3 regions of the Rothia sp. 18CD1-1 genome follow, and region 3 is predicted to be linked to each of the others. Evidence: riboswitches for the same ligand, from Rfam matches in the RefSeq annotation. Region 3 holds a riboswitch; each other region holds the start of a gene.
What was found. A riboswitch is a leader RNA that binds a small molecule or an ion and turns the genes downstream of it on or off. The one in region 3 is predicted to bind S-adenosylmethionine.

Region 1 (4,831 bases), on a different contig from region 3:
TTCTGTCGTCCGGCAATGTCTGCTAGGCGGTCACCGTAGTTGGCAGAGACCGTGTCGAGGTGTAGGGCTTCAATACCCGAGCGGACCAGGGGCTCAAGGTTCTGCTCTAAATCTCCGTAGGGTGAGGTGATAAACAGGGAGGGACGGTTACTGAGGCCGGCAAGTTGCGTGTAGGTCTCTGAGACCAGCTCGGCCAAGCGTTCGCGGCCGATATGGGTATGGTCGGCGACTAGCGCCGGTTCGTCAAGCTGCACCCAGGCCAGCCCTCGTGCGGAAAGCTGCCCGAAAAGTTCCTCGTAGACTGCCAGTAAGTCCTTGAGCCGGGAGATGGGTTCAAAACCTTCGGGGGCACCGTTTTCGGTTTTTGCCAGGGCCAAAAACGTGATGGGTCCCACGATCTGCGGTCGCACCGCGACCCCCCGTTCACTCGCCGTATCAAGCTGGGCGAACAGCTCCTCGGGGTTTAGCCTAAACTCGGTGCCGGGGCCAATCTCGGGCACAAGGTAGTGGTAGTTGGTGTCAAACCACTTGGTCATCTCGAGTGCTGGCTGTTCTGCGGTGCCGCGGGCCAGATCAAAATATCCCTCCAGCGGGAGGAGGCCGCGCTGATCCAGCACACCGGAAAATCGGGAGGGTACGGCGGTGAACAGCCGCAGGGTATCGAGCACCTGATCGTAGTGGGAGAAAGAGGCCGGAATCGAGTAGTCTTCCTCCAGCCCAAGTTCTGTCAACCGGGCGAGGTTATCCTGCTGTAACCGATCCACTCGGGCTGTGAGCTCCCGGCAATCTATGGTGCCCTTCCAAAAAGCCTCAACCGCCTTCTTCAATTCGCGGTGGCGACCGATACGGGGGTAACCGACGATGGTTGCTGAGGGAAAAACATGTGTTGACAAGGTAAAACCTTTCTTTAAATATATTGATGATCCTACTGTGACGCTGAGGGTGTCAGAGAGGTGTGGTAGCGCGAAGTGTAGGGTGCGATATCCAGCCGGTCGAGTACGTCGAGCACGGCGCGGTGCTCGTTGAAGGTATAAAAGTGCAGCCCGCTAGCCCCCGAATCCAGGGCCTCTTGACACTGCCGGTAGGCGTAGTCCACACCGACCCTGTGACGCTCCGCCTCACTGCTAGCACCCTCCAGTGCGGTAGCGAGGTCTGCGGGAATCTCCAGCCCCGCCAGCTCGCACAGGCGTGTGAGCCTACCCAGGGACGTCACCGGCATAATGCCCGGAATAATCGGTAGGTTGACGCCGGCACCGGCCGCGGTATCAATCAGGCTCCGGTAGCGGTCGCTATCAAAATAGACCTGTGTAATAGCGAAATCTGCACCGGCACGCTGCTTGGAAAGCAAAATTTCAATGTCTTGAAGGAGGGAGAGGGACTCGGGGTGTTTTTGCGGGTAGGCGGCCACCCCGATCGCCAGCCGTCCCCCGGCAAAGTGCGCAAAATCTTCGCGCTCCACACGCCGGATCAGCTCCACCAGGTAGCGGGCAAAGGGAAGCTCCAGGGAATCCGGGGGCACCCCCGGAGGAAGGTCCCCGCGCAGGGCCAGCAGACCCCGCACTCCCAAGCCGATAATACGCCGCACGGCATGTTCCAGCTCATCTACCGAATGCCCCACGCAGGTGAGGTGAGCCAACGGTACCAGCCTGGTTTCGTGCACCAGATAGTCCAGCAGGGCAAGCGTCTGCCGTTTACGTTCGACACTACCCGAGTAGGTAACCGACACGTAGTCGGGTGTTGTGGCCGATAGTTCTTCAATGGTTCGCAAAAGCGAATCCCGACTTTCCGAACTTCTCGGCGGGTAAAGTTCATACGAAAGGGCCGTATGAGGTGCCATGGTAGAGCGTCTCCTTCCGGTGGATTCGCCCGATAGATCAGCATCGGACTCCCTCGCAGGAGAGCCACGATGCCAGAAGCTTAAAGCTGATTCTTCTATCGGCTCTGGCAGGAGCACCTTCTCCCGGTGTTATCGGGTGAGGTTGCTGCGGCGTCACTGAGCCAGTTCTCTCGGCCGCTCTTGATAGATACAAAATCAATATAGGCGGATTCGGTACCGCCCCACAAGATAAGGTGCCTATATTTCGCCGTGTGACAGGGCGTGAAGACGGTGTCTTCACAAACGCTTCACAAAAGTCCGGGTGCTTAACACAGCGTCAAGAAAGCCGAAGAATGCTGCCCAAACGTGCCCAGATCATACGTTTTATTGCGCAGTTAGCTCTGTGTATAATCCTTACAACCGTGTTTCTGATAGGAGTATCCCGGTGAGAACCCCTCTAGTCCGCGGAATAGCCCTCAGCGGGGCAGCCGCAATCGTCGGAATCGTGGCCACGGTAGCCCCGCCAGCTGAACTCCCCGATCATGCCGCCGCCTTCTGGACTTTCCTTATCTACGTGTGGTTTGGTCTGGCCGCCATTCTCGCGATAACCTACACAATCACGGTGAGTAGCCGCCTAGGAGTCAATCTCCCCCTAGCCCTGGCCCTGCTCATTGGAGGAGCCGCTTCCCCCACCACCGCGATACTGGCACACCGGGCAGCGGGGCCCGCCCCCGCGCTGGCAGCCGGATCCTGGTTACTCTTCTTTCTCATTATCGGGGGCATAGAACTAGCGCAGCGCCCCCAACGGACCCACCTGTGAAAGAACAGACCGGCAGCATAGCCCACAGGCCGCATGCACCCGAGAATACCGCCGTCCCACCCCGATGGCGCGCGGTACTACTCATCGTAAAGACCAACAGGCTCCTCCACATACGCACCGTATCACCGGATTTTCGGATCACCCGAAGTGTCTGTCTGATCCTCACCACGGCAGCTGCTACCCTCGCGCTAGCCCTCGGTTTCATACTCACCCTCCTGGTGGCCGTCGGCCCCCGACTCATCGAGTTCTTAGACACGTCCCAGACCCTCACCGCCATGCTGCACGGTAGCGGGATCATCTTCCTGGCCCACCACATCTTCAGTATCTCCGGCCGCACCGCACGCGAAACCAGGGCACCGGCAGATGCTGCAATCCTCACCCACGCTGGTTACACCCAGGGAGAGATCATTGTAGCCCGAATTATCCTCCCCATCGCCCTGGAAACCCTCGCCATGGTCACCGTCATAGCCCTGGGCAGTATTCTTGCGCTTTACAGCTGGCAGCTCTCCCCCGGCACCCTGGTAGCACCGGCCCTACTGAGCATATCCCTGGCGGTAGCCGGTGCCCTCGTTCGAGCGGCCCTCCTCTGTATACTCGCCATGGGAGGGGTATCACTGACCCTCCTCCGCTTGGGCTGCTGGACTCTGGTTGCGGCGGTAGCCGGTGTAGCCTTTTCCGGGCTTCTTCTCCCCGCCTTTCCCGGAAGGCAAGAACTCCAGCCCACCCTACACAGGGCCCTTAACTTCATTGCTTCCCCAGAAGGAGCCCACACCCTACTCGGTATCCTTACCACTCTCTTACTTGCCACCGCCATCACCCTGCCGAAACTGTTAAAATTTCCCCGAGGCCAAGCCCCCATAGACTCCCCACCGGTCCACACTCGACGGGCTCTCCCCCTGCCTCGGAACGCCTGGGGCAGGCTCATAGCATTACCATTGACAACCCTTCGAGACCGCCCCGACAGCGAGACCGGAGAAATACTCATCTCGGTCAGGGCCGCACTCTGCACCGCGGCTTTTGGGCTGGGCGCGTTATGGACCGCATCAGCGGCCCCGGTCCTCCCCACCGAAGCCGCATGGGGTATTGCCGCCTCCGGTCCCCTCTTAGCGGCCGGACTCACTCACGGAATATGCTCCGTCAACACCTACCAGTCCCTTCTGCCACACCTTACGGCCTCACATCTGGGCGAGCGCGGCGTGGCAAGCGCACTCATCTGCTCAACCTTTTTGCTTTGTGCGCTCCTCGGTGCGGCCCCATTACCCATGATTATATTTTCATCCACGCTGCCGGTGGGGTCAGCTCTATCTGCCTGGCTCACCGGGGCCCTCCTCGTCTCCCCTGCCACAGTTTTTGCCGACTGTCTCTTTCCCGCACGGATCCCAGCCAACTCTAACGGCCGTATCCGACAACACCCGGTGGCCACCCTACTGTCTACCGGTCTCACCCTGTCCATCTGTGCGGCTATCTACGCCGGCTTACATATTGGTATCCCCATATTCATCATGATCGTCGGGGCTGCATCTCTCGCCCCCATCTGTACTCTGACCGCCCATTTCCCGCGAGGAGCACTCTAAATGCCCCTTCTCTCCATCACCGACCTGCACTTCGGTTTCATCCCCGATCACCCCGTCCTCAAAAACGTAAACCTCAGCCTTGACGCTGCCCAAGCAGCGGTACTCACCGGGCCAAACGGTTCAGGAAAATCCACCCTGCTCAATCTTCTTGCCGGCGCACTGCGGCCAGATAGCGGGCAGGTCACCCTGGCCGGCCTCCCAGCCCATACCGTATCCGCCCGTCGCTCCCGATGGCACATGACATCTCACCCGGCGCTCTTCCGGCTTCTGACAGTGCGCGAGCATCTTGAATTTTACGCTGCCGCTCACGGCAGAAACCCTGAAGATTCCCTGAGCCTGGTGCGACAGCTCATTTGTGAAGATGTGACAGACCAACTCTGCGCACAGCTCTCCACCGGCCAGGCCCAAAAAGTGTGGTTTGCCGCAACGGTTGCCGCCAGCCACGCTCCTGTACTCCTGCTGGACGAACCGTTGTCAGCCATCGACACAGAGTCGGTCCCGCTCATGGTTGAGATACTTGAGGCCGAACGCAGTGCAGGGCGCTGCATGGTCGTTGTTACCCATACCCACCGCGACCTTCTCCCCAACACCTGGTTAGGGATCAACCTTCGCTCCCTCTCA
Region 2 (4,831 bases), 150 kb from region 3:
TACCCGGTTGGTGTATTCAACGATATGTTTCATGGTGCTCCTCGGGGCGGGCCTGTTGTATCTTTGTTGGCGAGTTTTTCTTCTTGCCTGCTCAGCGCCCCGTGCAGAATAGCCTCTACCTGCGGTTTTTCAATCAGGAATCCGTCGTGGCCGCTGGGTGAGCGAATCACCTGCGGCTGAGGGTTCCCCGGGGCCGCGGCAGCAAGAATTATTGACTCGCTGGGAGAGAAGAGGCGGTCGGTGTCGACGTAGGCGATGAGCCAGTCGCAGTGGGTGCGGGCGAGTGTTTGGCGTAGGGTGCCGCGCCCGCGCGTCACGTCGTGGGTCATCAGTGCCTCGTTGATGGCCAGGTAGGAGTTGGCGTCAAAACGGTGCACAAGTTTCTCGGCCTGGTGGTCCAGGTAGGATTCCACCTCGTAGCGGCCTCTCTTCCGGGTATAGGATACCAGAGTCCGCTCGTGGCCCCGGGGCCTGCGCCCGAAACGGTAGTTCAGCTCGGGTGCTGAACGGTAGGTGATATGAGCTATGCGCCGGGCCAGTCCCAGCCCCGCAACCGGGCCCGCTGTGCCGTAGTAGTCACCACCGCACCAGTTGGGGTCAGAGCGTATCGCCAGGTTCTGTGCCTGGGCCCAGGCAAGCTGGTCTGCGGTTGCCGAGTGCCCCGAGGCAATGACAGCGCACCCCTCCACCAGCGCGGGGTAGCTGGCCGCCCATTCGAGGGCGCGGGCGCCTCCCAGCGAGGCACCGATAATATAGCGGTATGAGGCTATTCCGAGCAGGTCGGTCAGTCTCTTTTCGGCAGCAACGGTATCGCGGATAGTCACCTGGGGGAAACGGGACCCGTAGGGTCTACCATCGGGGGCCGGGCTGGCCGGTCCGGTCGATCCGTAGCAGCCGCCCAAAATATTGGGGGCAACCACAAAATACGTGTTGGTATCGATGACACAACCGGGACCAACCATTCCCTCCCACCAGCCCTCCCTCTCAGCCTGCCCGACCGACCGGGCAGAGGAGCCTGCGGGAGGGACACCCCGGGAAACATGGGTGTCCCCGGTGAGAGCGTGCAACACCAGTATCGCGTTATCTCGCTGTCGGTTGAGCTGCCCCCAGGTCTCATAGGCCAGAGTTACCGCGGGCAGCACCTCCCCGTTTTCAAGCCGAAAATCACCGATCGATAGGTGCCTCAGCAGGCCGTCACCGCGATGGAGAGGGGCCTTACCTTCGGTCACAGTACACCTCTTTCACGGATCATCCGCACCCTACCGAATAGCGGCAAAACCCAGCTCAAGGTCTGCCAGCAGATCATCAACATTCTCAATCCCCACGCTCAGCCGCACAAAGGCGGGGCTAATCCCGATGGCCTCCAGCTCAGCTTCCGACGACTGCGAATGCGTGGTGGAAGCCGGATGAACCGCCAGCGAGCGCACATCACCAATATTGACCAGCAGCGAGTGCAGTTGCAGCGCGTCAACAAATTTATTGGCGGTTTGGGCGTCGGCGTCTTTGAGGGTGAAGCCGAGTACCGCCCCGGGGCCCTCGGGTATGTATTTCTGCGCCAGGTCGTAGTGGGGTGAGCTCTCCAACCCGGCCCAGCTGACCGATTCCACCGCCTCGTGTGCCTCCAACCAGCGGGCGATGGTCCGGGTGTTTTCGATATGGCGCTCGATGCGTAGCGACAGCGTTTCTAAGCCTATGGCGATGTTGAAGGCGTTGGTGGGTGAGATAGCTGAGCCCAGGTCGCGGAGAAGACCAACCCGTGCTTTCACAATGTAGGAGAGGTTGGCCCCGAATACGCCCTCAGCACCCAGGTCACGTGCGTAGACCAGGCCCTGATAGCCTTCATCGGGTCGGTTGAAGAGGGGGTATTTTTCGGGGTCTGCACCGTAGTCAAAGTTGCCCGAGTCCACGATCACACCGCCCACCGAGGTGCCGTGGCCGCCCAGGTATTTGGTGGCGGAGTGAACCACGACGTCGGCCCCAAAGGCAATGGGGTTGAGGAGGTAGGGGGTGGGGATGGTGTTGTCAACGATCAGCGGTAGACCTGCCCGGTGGGCGGTAGCGGCAATGGGTTCAATATCGAGAACATCTCCCTGCGGGTTGGGCAGGGTCTCGCCAAAGAAAGCCTTGGTGTTGGGGCGAACCGCTTGCTCCCACTGCCCTATATCGCGGGGGTTTTCGACGAAGGTGGTTTCGATGCCCAGGGTGGACAGGGTGTATTTGAGTAGGTTATACGATCCGCCGTAGAGAGAGGGAGAGGCGACAATGTGGTCTCCGGCTCCGGCGACGTTGAGGATAGCAAAGGTGGTTGCCGCCTGCCCCGAGGACAGAAGCAGGGCACCGGCCCCTCCCTCAAGAGCCGCAATACGGTTTTCAACCACCTCCTGGGTGGGGTTGTTGAGGCGGGTATAGATGGGGCCCAGCTCCCTGAGCGCGAACCTGTTAGCGGCCTGCTCCGAATCCCTAAAAACAAAGGATGTGGTCTGGTAGATGGGTAGCGCCCGTGCCCCCGTGGCGGTATCCGGTGTCTGGCCGGCGTGGATCTGTTTGGTCTCAAATTTCCAGCCACCGGGGTTTTCGGGTGTGGGAAGGGTGTTTTTTGCGCTCATGTTTGCTCCACTGTTTTGAATCTTAGTTGGGGCCACATGCCGTTTCTTTCGGGAGATGTCTCGAAAGGTAACGATGTCCCGGAAAGAAGATGGGGCATCGGTCCCGCGCTTGCACAGAACTTTTGAACTGTGCCAGGTCTTCACCCAGGGCACCCCACCGCGAGTGGAGGGTTGCCGACCAGTAAGCTGGGGCTTAACACTGGTTCTCATGACCCTGTCTCTGCCATAGTACCCGCATATCGGGCGCCCCGGTCAACCGATCCGCAATATTTCATGGCCCGCTTAGCATTTGGTCATATTTCGTCATACCGAGCCGCACAGAGACACATACCGCGAGAATTCCATTACCCGACCCGCAATCCCTGCAGTATGCTATAGGAATATAGACTCACCGTATTGTCGCACGCCACATATGTATGAGGAGGTACCGGTTTGACTTCGCCACAGGCTCCCCGCACCCCGCAGCGGGACACAACACGCACCCACCACGGTGACACCGTGATCGACCACTACGACTGGCTCAAAGAAAAAGACAACCAGCAGGTGATTGACTATCTCACCGCAGAGAACGCATACACCGCAGAGGTTACCGCAAACCAGCAAGAACTGCGACAAAAAATTTTCGACGAAATACGGTCCCACGTGCAAGAGACCGACCTATCGGTTCCCACCCGCCACGGTGACTGGTGGTACTTCAGTCGCACCGCGGATAACCAGCAGTACCCCATCTACTGCCGGGTCGCGGCAGAAACCTCCGGTAGCGTAGAAGACCGGTTCACTCCCCCAGATATTGACGCCCACAGCACGGTTCCCGGTGAACAGGTGCTGCTGGACTGCAACGAATTTGCCCGCGACATGGCCTTCTTCTCCCTGGGATCATTCGTGCCTTCGCTCGACGGGACCGTGCTCACCTTCAGCGTCGATGACACCGGCGACGAACGCTACCGCCAGTACTTTAAAGATCTTGTCACCGGACAGCTCCTCGAGAAAACCATCGACAACGTTTTTTCTGGGGCCTACCTCACTCCCGACGGGGCGTCCCTCATCTATGCGTTAGCGGATGACTCGTGGCGCCCCTACCAGGTGCGCAGGCACCTCATCGGGGGGACAGAGGAAGACTCGGTTCTCTACACCGAAACCGACCCGACCCTCTGGCTGGAGTCCGTTCTCTCCAGGGACCGTAGCCACCTTATCCTCACCTCCTACTCGTCCGAGTACTCAGAGGTCCGTCTTATCCCGGTCACCAACCTGCGGGCAGACCCCGTGACCGTTATCGAAAAAACCCAGAGGATACAGTACTCGGTAGAGCCCATCACCGTTGACGGCGGTAGCTACCTGCTCATCCAACACGACCACCGGGCTCTCAATTCCGAGCTAGTGTTAGCCCCCTACCCCACCGGCCAGTCCTTTACCGACTTCCGGGCAACCTGGCTACCGGTGGCAGCCCACCGCCCCACCGCCCGGATAGAAACATTCTCTCTTTCCTCCGACCACCTGGTACTCACCGCCAGAGAAAACACCACCGTAAAAGTTTTCCTCACCCCGCTCACCCAGCTCCAAGAACTCCTCGACACCGGCCACCGCGCCGGCTGCACCTTCAGTGAACCGACAGAATTCGCCGAAGACATATACACCACAAGCCTCCTCGGTGCCTCCGTCGACTCCCCGGTGATCCGCTTCCTCTATACCTCCTGGATCACCCCGGCACGGGTCTACGACTACTTTCCCGCTACCGGCCGTCTCCTGCTGCGTAAGCAGACCCCGGCTCCCGGATATGACCCGGCGGACTACACCGCCTACCGGATGTGGGCGCCGGCCCCCGACGGCACCATGGTCCCCGTCTCCGTCATGCACCGCGCCGACCTCGACAAAAATATCCAGCACCCCCTGCTCCAGTACGGCTACGGATCCTACGAGGCATCCATGGACCCCTATTTCTCTGCGGCAAGGCTCTCCCTGCTCGACCGCAACATCATCTACGCTGTCGCCCACGTGCGCGGCGGCGGTGAGCTGGGCAGAAGCTGGTACCTGGACGGCAAGAAGCTGGCAAAGAAAAACACCTTCACCGATTTTGTGGCGGTCACCGACTTCCTGGCCGGCCAAAACTGGGTGAGAGCCGACAAAATAGCGATTGAGGGTGGCTCCGCGGGGGGCCTACTTATCGGGGCAGTGCTCAATCTCGCCCCCGAAAAATACGCGGCGGCTATCGCCGAGGTCCCCTTTGT
Region 3 (4,831 bases):
CCCAGAGGTAGGATCCGGCCCATCGCGAATACTGGCTAAACTGCGAGACCCACTGGGCGGCGTTGACACCGATCATACGCGGCAGAGACCGCGACTCGTACCAGCCTCCCGCTATCAGACCGGCACACACGATACCGCAGGGTATGAGGGCTGCCAGGAGTGGGCTGGTTGAGACGGTTGCTGTTGAGGTGGCCAGACTGAGCGCCGCCGAAACCAGCGCATAGGTGAGGGTGCCGGCCACCGTGGGTACCCAAAACTCTCCTTCGTACGATGCCCGCGCCAGGCGGCGGCCCGACCTGAAACACAGGGCCAGCGGAATGAGGGTGAGCCCCAGCGGGGTCAAACTGATAGTGCCCGAGACCGCGGCGAACCCCCCGGACGCCGGGATACGCAGGGCCAGGGGTACCCCGTGGATCAGCTGCCAGATCTGTGCAGAAAGGCTCACCAGACTGGCCGGGTTTTGGTCATCGAACCCGCCGGCAAACCAGACAGCCATGAGCAGCACAAATACGGCGAGGAAAGCGTAGGTGGCTGTCAGGAACAGTTCGAGTGCGCCCTGTAACCAGAGCGGCATGGGCGCCGGGCGACGAACGGTGCGGGGGTCTGAGGGATTGGTGCTGGTTTTCATCGTCTTTATCTTGTCATGAACGGGGCGCTCACTAAACCGACCGGGGCCCTATACTCGCAAAAATATGGGTGATATTGTCTCGGCCCCGGTATGTGCGCCTAAACTTGTGAGCATGGTTTCTTTCGCTTCTTCTTTTGTGCTTGTTACCGGAGCCTCGTCCGGTATCGGTGCGGAGTTTGCCCGCCAGTATGCTGCGGCCGGTTACTCCGTGGTTCTTTCTGCCCGCAACCGGCAGAAGCTGGAAGCCTTGGCCGGACAGCTCAGACACAGGTTCGGTGTGGAGGCTGAGGTGCTAGTGGCTGACCTTCTCGACCCGGATGACCTGTCCACGGTACAGGAGAGGCTCAAACAGAGTGAACTGCCGGTGGAGATACTGGTCAACAATGCCGGGTTTGGGTTGGGGCAGTCTTTTGATCGGGCGCCTCTTGAGCGGCACCTGGCCCAGGTGGATGTGCTTGCCAGGGCCCCGCTTGCTCTCATGCACACAGCTATCGTTGCCATGCTAGCCCGCGGCGGGGGAAAGATCGTGAATGTGGCTTCGGTTGCCGCGTTCACGCCCGGTGGCACGTACTCGGCGGTAAAGCGGTTTGTGGTGTCGATCAGTGAGTCCGCCAATTTTCAATACGGTGCCAGAGGCATAGCGGTAACGGCCCTCTGCCCCGGCCTTACCCGCTCTGATTTTCACCAAAATATGGGGGTGGAGGAGCCCCGCCTACCGGGATTTTTGTTTCTTGAACCCCGCCGGGTAGTGCGGGAGGCCATCGCGGCCAATGGTGCGGGAAAGGCCCTGGTGGTGCCGTCGCTTCCCTATAAGGTTTTGGTGGCTGCCTCCCGTCTGCTGCCGAGCAGGCTGGTGGGCAGGATTATTTCGCGTACCCGCGACTACTAGGATCAGTCATCGACGAAGGGGTTGCTGGCCTGCACCCCCCACTGCCGGTAGATTTCTGCTTTAGACGAGATGATTTCAAGTTTGTGCACGGCGGCCGTTGCACCCATCAGCCCCTCAAGCGCGGCGGTGGGTAGCGCCCTACTCCCGGCCCCCGGTGCACGAGCACCGCTACCGGCCTGCCTTCCCGCCCATTCAAGCGTTACGCTGCTGTCTATCTCAAGCACATGGTTGCCAAAGCGGTCCAACAGTTCTGTGAGCCAACGGTCGGTTTCGGGGTAGGGGTAGAGGTTTTTAAGTTCGCCGAGGCTGAGCACCGAGATATAGAAGGTGCGGAAAGATCGGCGGCGCAAAAAGGCAAGTACCCGCGGGTCCGGGTCTGCTCGGCGGATTTCGGCGAGAATATCGGAGTCGAGCAGCAGGCCCTTGCTGGGATTCATGCGGCTTTCAATAGACCCACGGTGGCCGTTTCTACCGCCGGTATCCCGGTGGGGTTGGGCATGAGAAGAAAGTTCAGGAATTCAGAACGCTGGTTGGATATACGGGTGTAGTCCTGGATGCTGATAGCCGAATACCCCCCGCGGGCAGGAACAGCTGCCGCTTGCAGGCTTTTTTGGATGGTTTCGTTGGGGCGAGCAGTGGTTGTCATATCCACACCGCGCTTTCGCGCATTCCTTTCGATGTGCTCTTGCCTGTACCAGCCTGCGTTGGTAACAAACGCGCTATCAACGCGAATACAGACCGCTTCGTCATCCGAGCCACCCGTGAACATGGGGTTGGCGTTCAACCAAAGTCGGAGCTTGTCAGTTGAAACTCTTGAAGCTGATAACAACAATAACGCACCCGGCCAGATTTACAAACAGTTTTTTCACATTTCTTCATATAGTGGACTCCAGCGTGAGCGACGACGGGCCCCACCGTGGCGGCGGGTCCACCGGCTCAGGCCCCGTTGGCTTCCAGCGAATCGCCGCGGGCTCTGTGCCCCTCCCCCTGCTAGGCTGGTGGGGTTGGTCTTCTGGTGCCCGCACAGTAAGGGTTATTGTGGCAGAATCTTCAGCCTTCCCGGTCATTCCCGTCACCGCCTCCGAAATTATCCGGCAGGTCGGGCACGGGGCCTATTCTCGCGGCCAACAGTACATGCGCGCCGGCCGGGTAGCCCGCTACAGCTTCACCCGCGAGACCCTCACCCTCGAGGGCACGGTGAACGGGTCCGCACCAGACCCCTACCGGGTCACCGTCACCTTCCCCACCGCAAAAGCCACCGGCTCACGGGCCTTTTCCGCACGCTGCACCTGCCCGGTCCGCACCGACTGCAAACACGCGGTCGCGCTCATGCTCACCGCCATTGACCGCGCTGATAAGGCCCGTAAAGCGCTCACCGTCTCATCGGCCACGCTCAAACCGGGTGGCTCCAGCCCGAAAAGTATTGCCGGGCGCACTATTGATCCCCGGCTTCGCGCCCACCTAGAAAAACTCGGCGTCTCCACTGCCTCCCAGCTTCTACCGCACGCCGAACGTCAACCTGTCGCCGGTCCCCGGCTACCCGCATGGCGCAGAGAACTCTCCGCAACCCTTCAGGCCCGGCCTGTCCACGGCGATACCGGCACCCGCACAGTATCTGCCGCGCTCGATCTCAGCTTTCACGTGGGCACCCGGTACGCGCCGGGACACAGCGGCTCCCTTCCACAGGTCAGTCTCCAGGCGCGGCCCCTACTCCGGGGTGCCCGAAACACGTGGATTAAAGGCGGTCTCTCCTGGGAAAATTTTCGGCAGGACCCGCGGCCGGGTACCTCGCTCGCCCACCGGATCTACCCCGAACATGAGCGCTGGTTGGCCGAATTCTATTCGGTGGTTTACCCCTGGCAGTCACCCTACGTCTCGCACCGCGACCGGGTAACGCTCTCGGCGGTGTCGTCCTCCCTGCTCTGGCAGGTGCTGGGCAGGGCGAAAGATATTGGTCTGCCCCTGCTCATCGACGGCCAAGAAGCCACCGTGGCCGTAGCCGACCCTGCCACGGTTCAGCTGCTCCTAGAAAGTACCGCTGAACCCAACCATCCCGATGGGCTCCGCCTCACCCCGGTGCTCAGTTGGGATGGCGCCTCTCTGACCGTCGAACACTGCCACCGGCTCGGCAACTCCCTGAACGGTTTTCTAGCCCTGGGTTCCCGTGGGCAGGAGACCTATGTTCGGGCAGCTCAAGAATCCCGGTGGGAACATACCAGACAGCCCGCCCTCGACCTCCTCGACACCGACGGTGCTACCGACACACCCGACTGGGCTCAACACCCCACCGATCTTCTCTTTATCCCTCTTCGGGATTCGCTCGACCCTGTGGTGGATTCTCTCACCCGTGCCGGCACCGTCCGTATTCCTTCCTCCGATCTTGAGGGGTTCTATCGGGATTTCTATCCGCAGCTTCACCGAACCTTACCGTTACGGGCCGCCGATAGCTCCGTAGAGCTCCCCCCGGTACAGCCACCGCAGTTGGTGCTCACGGTGACCTACAGTCGGGATCAGGCGCACACCTCCTGGGAGTGGGAGTATCCGCTAGATCCCCTGGACACCGCTACCGATCGTAAGGTAGTGCGGCTGGCTGTAGCACACCACCCCGGTGACGACGGGTCCGATGTACGCGATAGCGCCTACGAGCAGCGAGTGCTCAAAGCGGTACACGCTGTTCAACCGGCGGTCCCCCTCACCCGACACACCTACGAGGGGTGGGCCACCCGGACCCTGGTTGAAGATTCGCTCCCCCGCTACCGGCATCTGCCGGGGGTGCGCGTTGATACGGTGGGTCCCGTGCCCGAATTCCGTGAGAGGGAAGGGCAACCGGAGATTGTCGTGTCGGTTGAGTCAACAACCGACCGCGACTGGTTTAGGCTGGGTGTAGCGGTCAAAGTCGGTGAATGGTACGTGCCCTTCGCCAAGATTTTTGAGGCCCTCAACGCCCATCAAACCCATATGCTTCTGGGAGATGGCAGCTATTTCTCTCTCGACCGCCCAGAATTTGTGAAATTACAGGAACTTTTACGCGAGGCTGACGAGCTCACCGAGCGGTCCGGGCAGCTCACTATCTCCCGCCATCAGGTGGGCATGTGGGAGGAGCTTGAAGGTCTGGCGGCCGACCTTGAGACCGTTGATGCCTGGGACCGGCAGGTGTCGTCCCTGCTTGCGGTGGAGGACACCCCTCTGCCCGATCCGCCCGCGGGTCTCCAGGCGGACTTACGGCCCTACCAGCTCGACGGTTACCGCTGGCTTTCTTTCCTCTGGGAACACGAGCTCGGCGGTGTTCTGGCCGACGACATGGGGCTGGGAAA

Region 1: it holds a riboswitch for S-adenosylmethionine, as region 3 does, so the genes downstream of both, ACS1BR_RS06215 (methylenetetrahydrofolate reductase) here and ACS1BR_RS00300 (nuclease PIN) in region 3, are expected to answer to the same signal.
Region 2: it holds a riboswitch for S-adenosylmethionine, as region 3 does, so the genes downstream of both, ACS1BR_RS00970 (O-acetylhomoserine aminocarboxypropyltransferase/cysteine synthase family protein) here and ACS1BR_RS00300 (nuclease PIN) in region 3, are expected to answer to the same signal.

Annotation. Positions count from the first base shown of each region.
Region 1 covers NZ_JBUZLI010000007.1:89,664-94,494, forward strand. Annotated here, with positions in the region: gene metE (5-methyltetrahydropteroyltriglutamate--homocysteine S-methyltransferase) at 1-893, opposite strand, end outside; gene ACS1BR_RS06215 (methylenetetrahydrofolate reductase) at 926-1,837, opposite strand; SAM riboswitch class I at 1,930-2,027, opposite strand; gene ACS1BR_RS06220 (hypothetical protein) at 2,262-2,636, shown strand; gene ACS1BR_RS06225 (hypothetical protein) at 2,633-4,210, shown strand; gene ACS1BR_RS06230 (ABC transporter ATP-binding protein) at 4,211-4,831, shown strand, end outside.
Region 2 covers NZ_JBUZLI010000001.1:205,486-210,316, reverse strand. Annotated here, with positions in the region: gene ACS1BR_RS00980 (alpha/beta hydrolase) at 1-33, opposite strand, end outside; gene metX (homoserine O-acetyltransferase MetX) at 30-1,229, opposite strand; gene ACS1BR_RS00970 (O-acetylhomoserine aminocarboxypropyltransferase/cysteine synthase family protein) at 1,260-2,606, opposite strand; SAM riboswitch class IV at 2,707-2,820, opposite strand; gene ACS1BR_RS00965 (S9 family peptidase) at 3,039-4,831, shown strand, end outside.
Region 3 covers NZ_JBUZLI010000001.1:53,980-58,810, reverse strand. Annotated here, with positions in the region: gene ACS1BR_RS00315 (cell division protein PerM) at 1-628, opposite strand, end outside; gene ACS1BR_RS00310 (SDR family NAD(P)-dependent oxidoreductase) at 741-1,517, shown strand; gene ACS1BR_RS00305 (PIN domain-containing protein) at 1,520-1,954, opposite strand; gene ACS1BR_RS00300 (nuclease PIN) at 1,951-2,163, opposite strand; SAM riboswitch class IV at 2,194-2,336, opposite strand; gene ACS1BR_RS00295 (DEAD/DEAH box helicase) at 2,556-4,831, shown strand, end outside.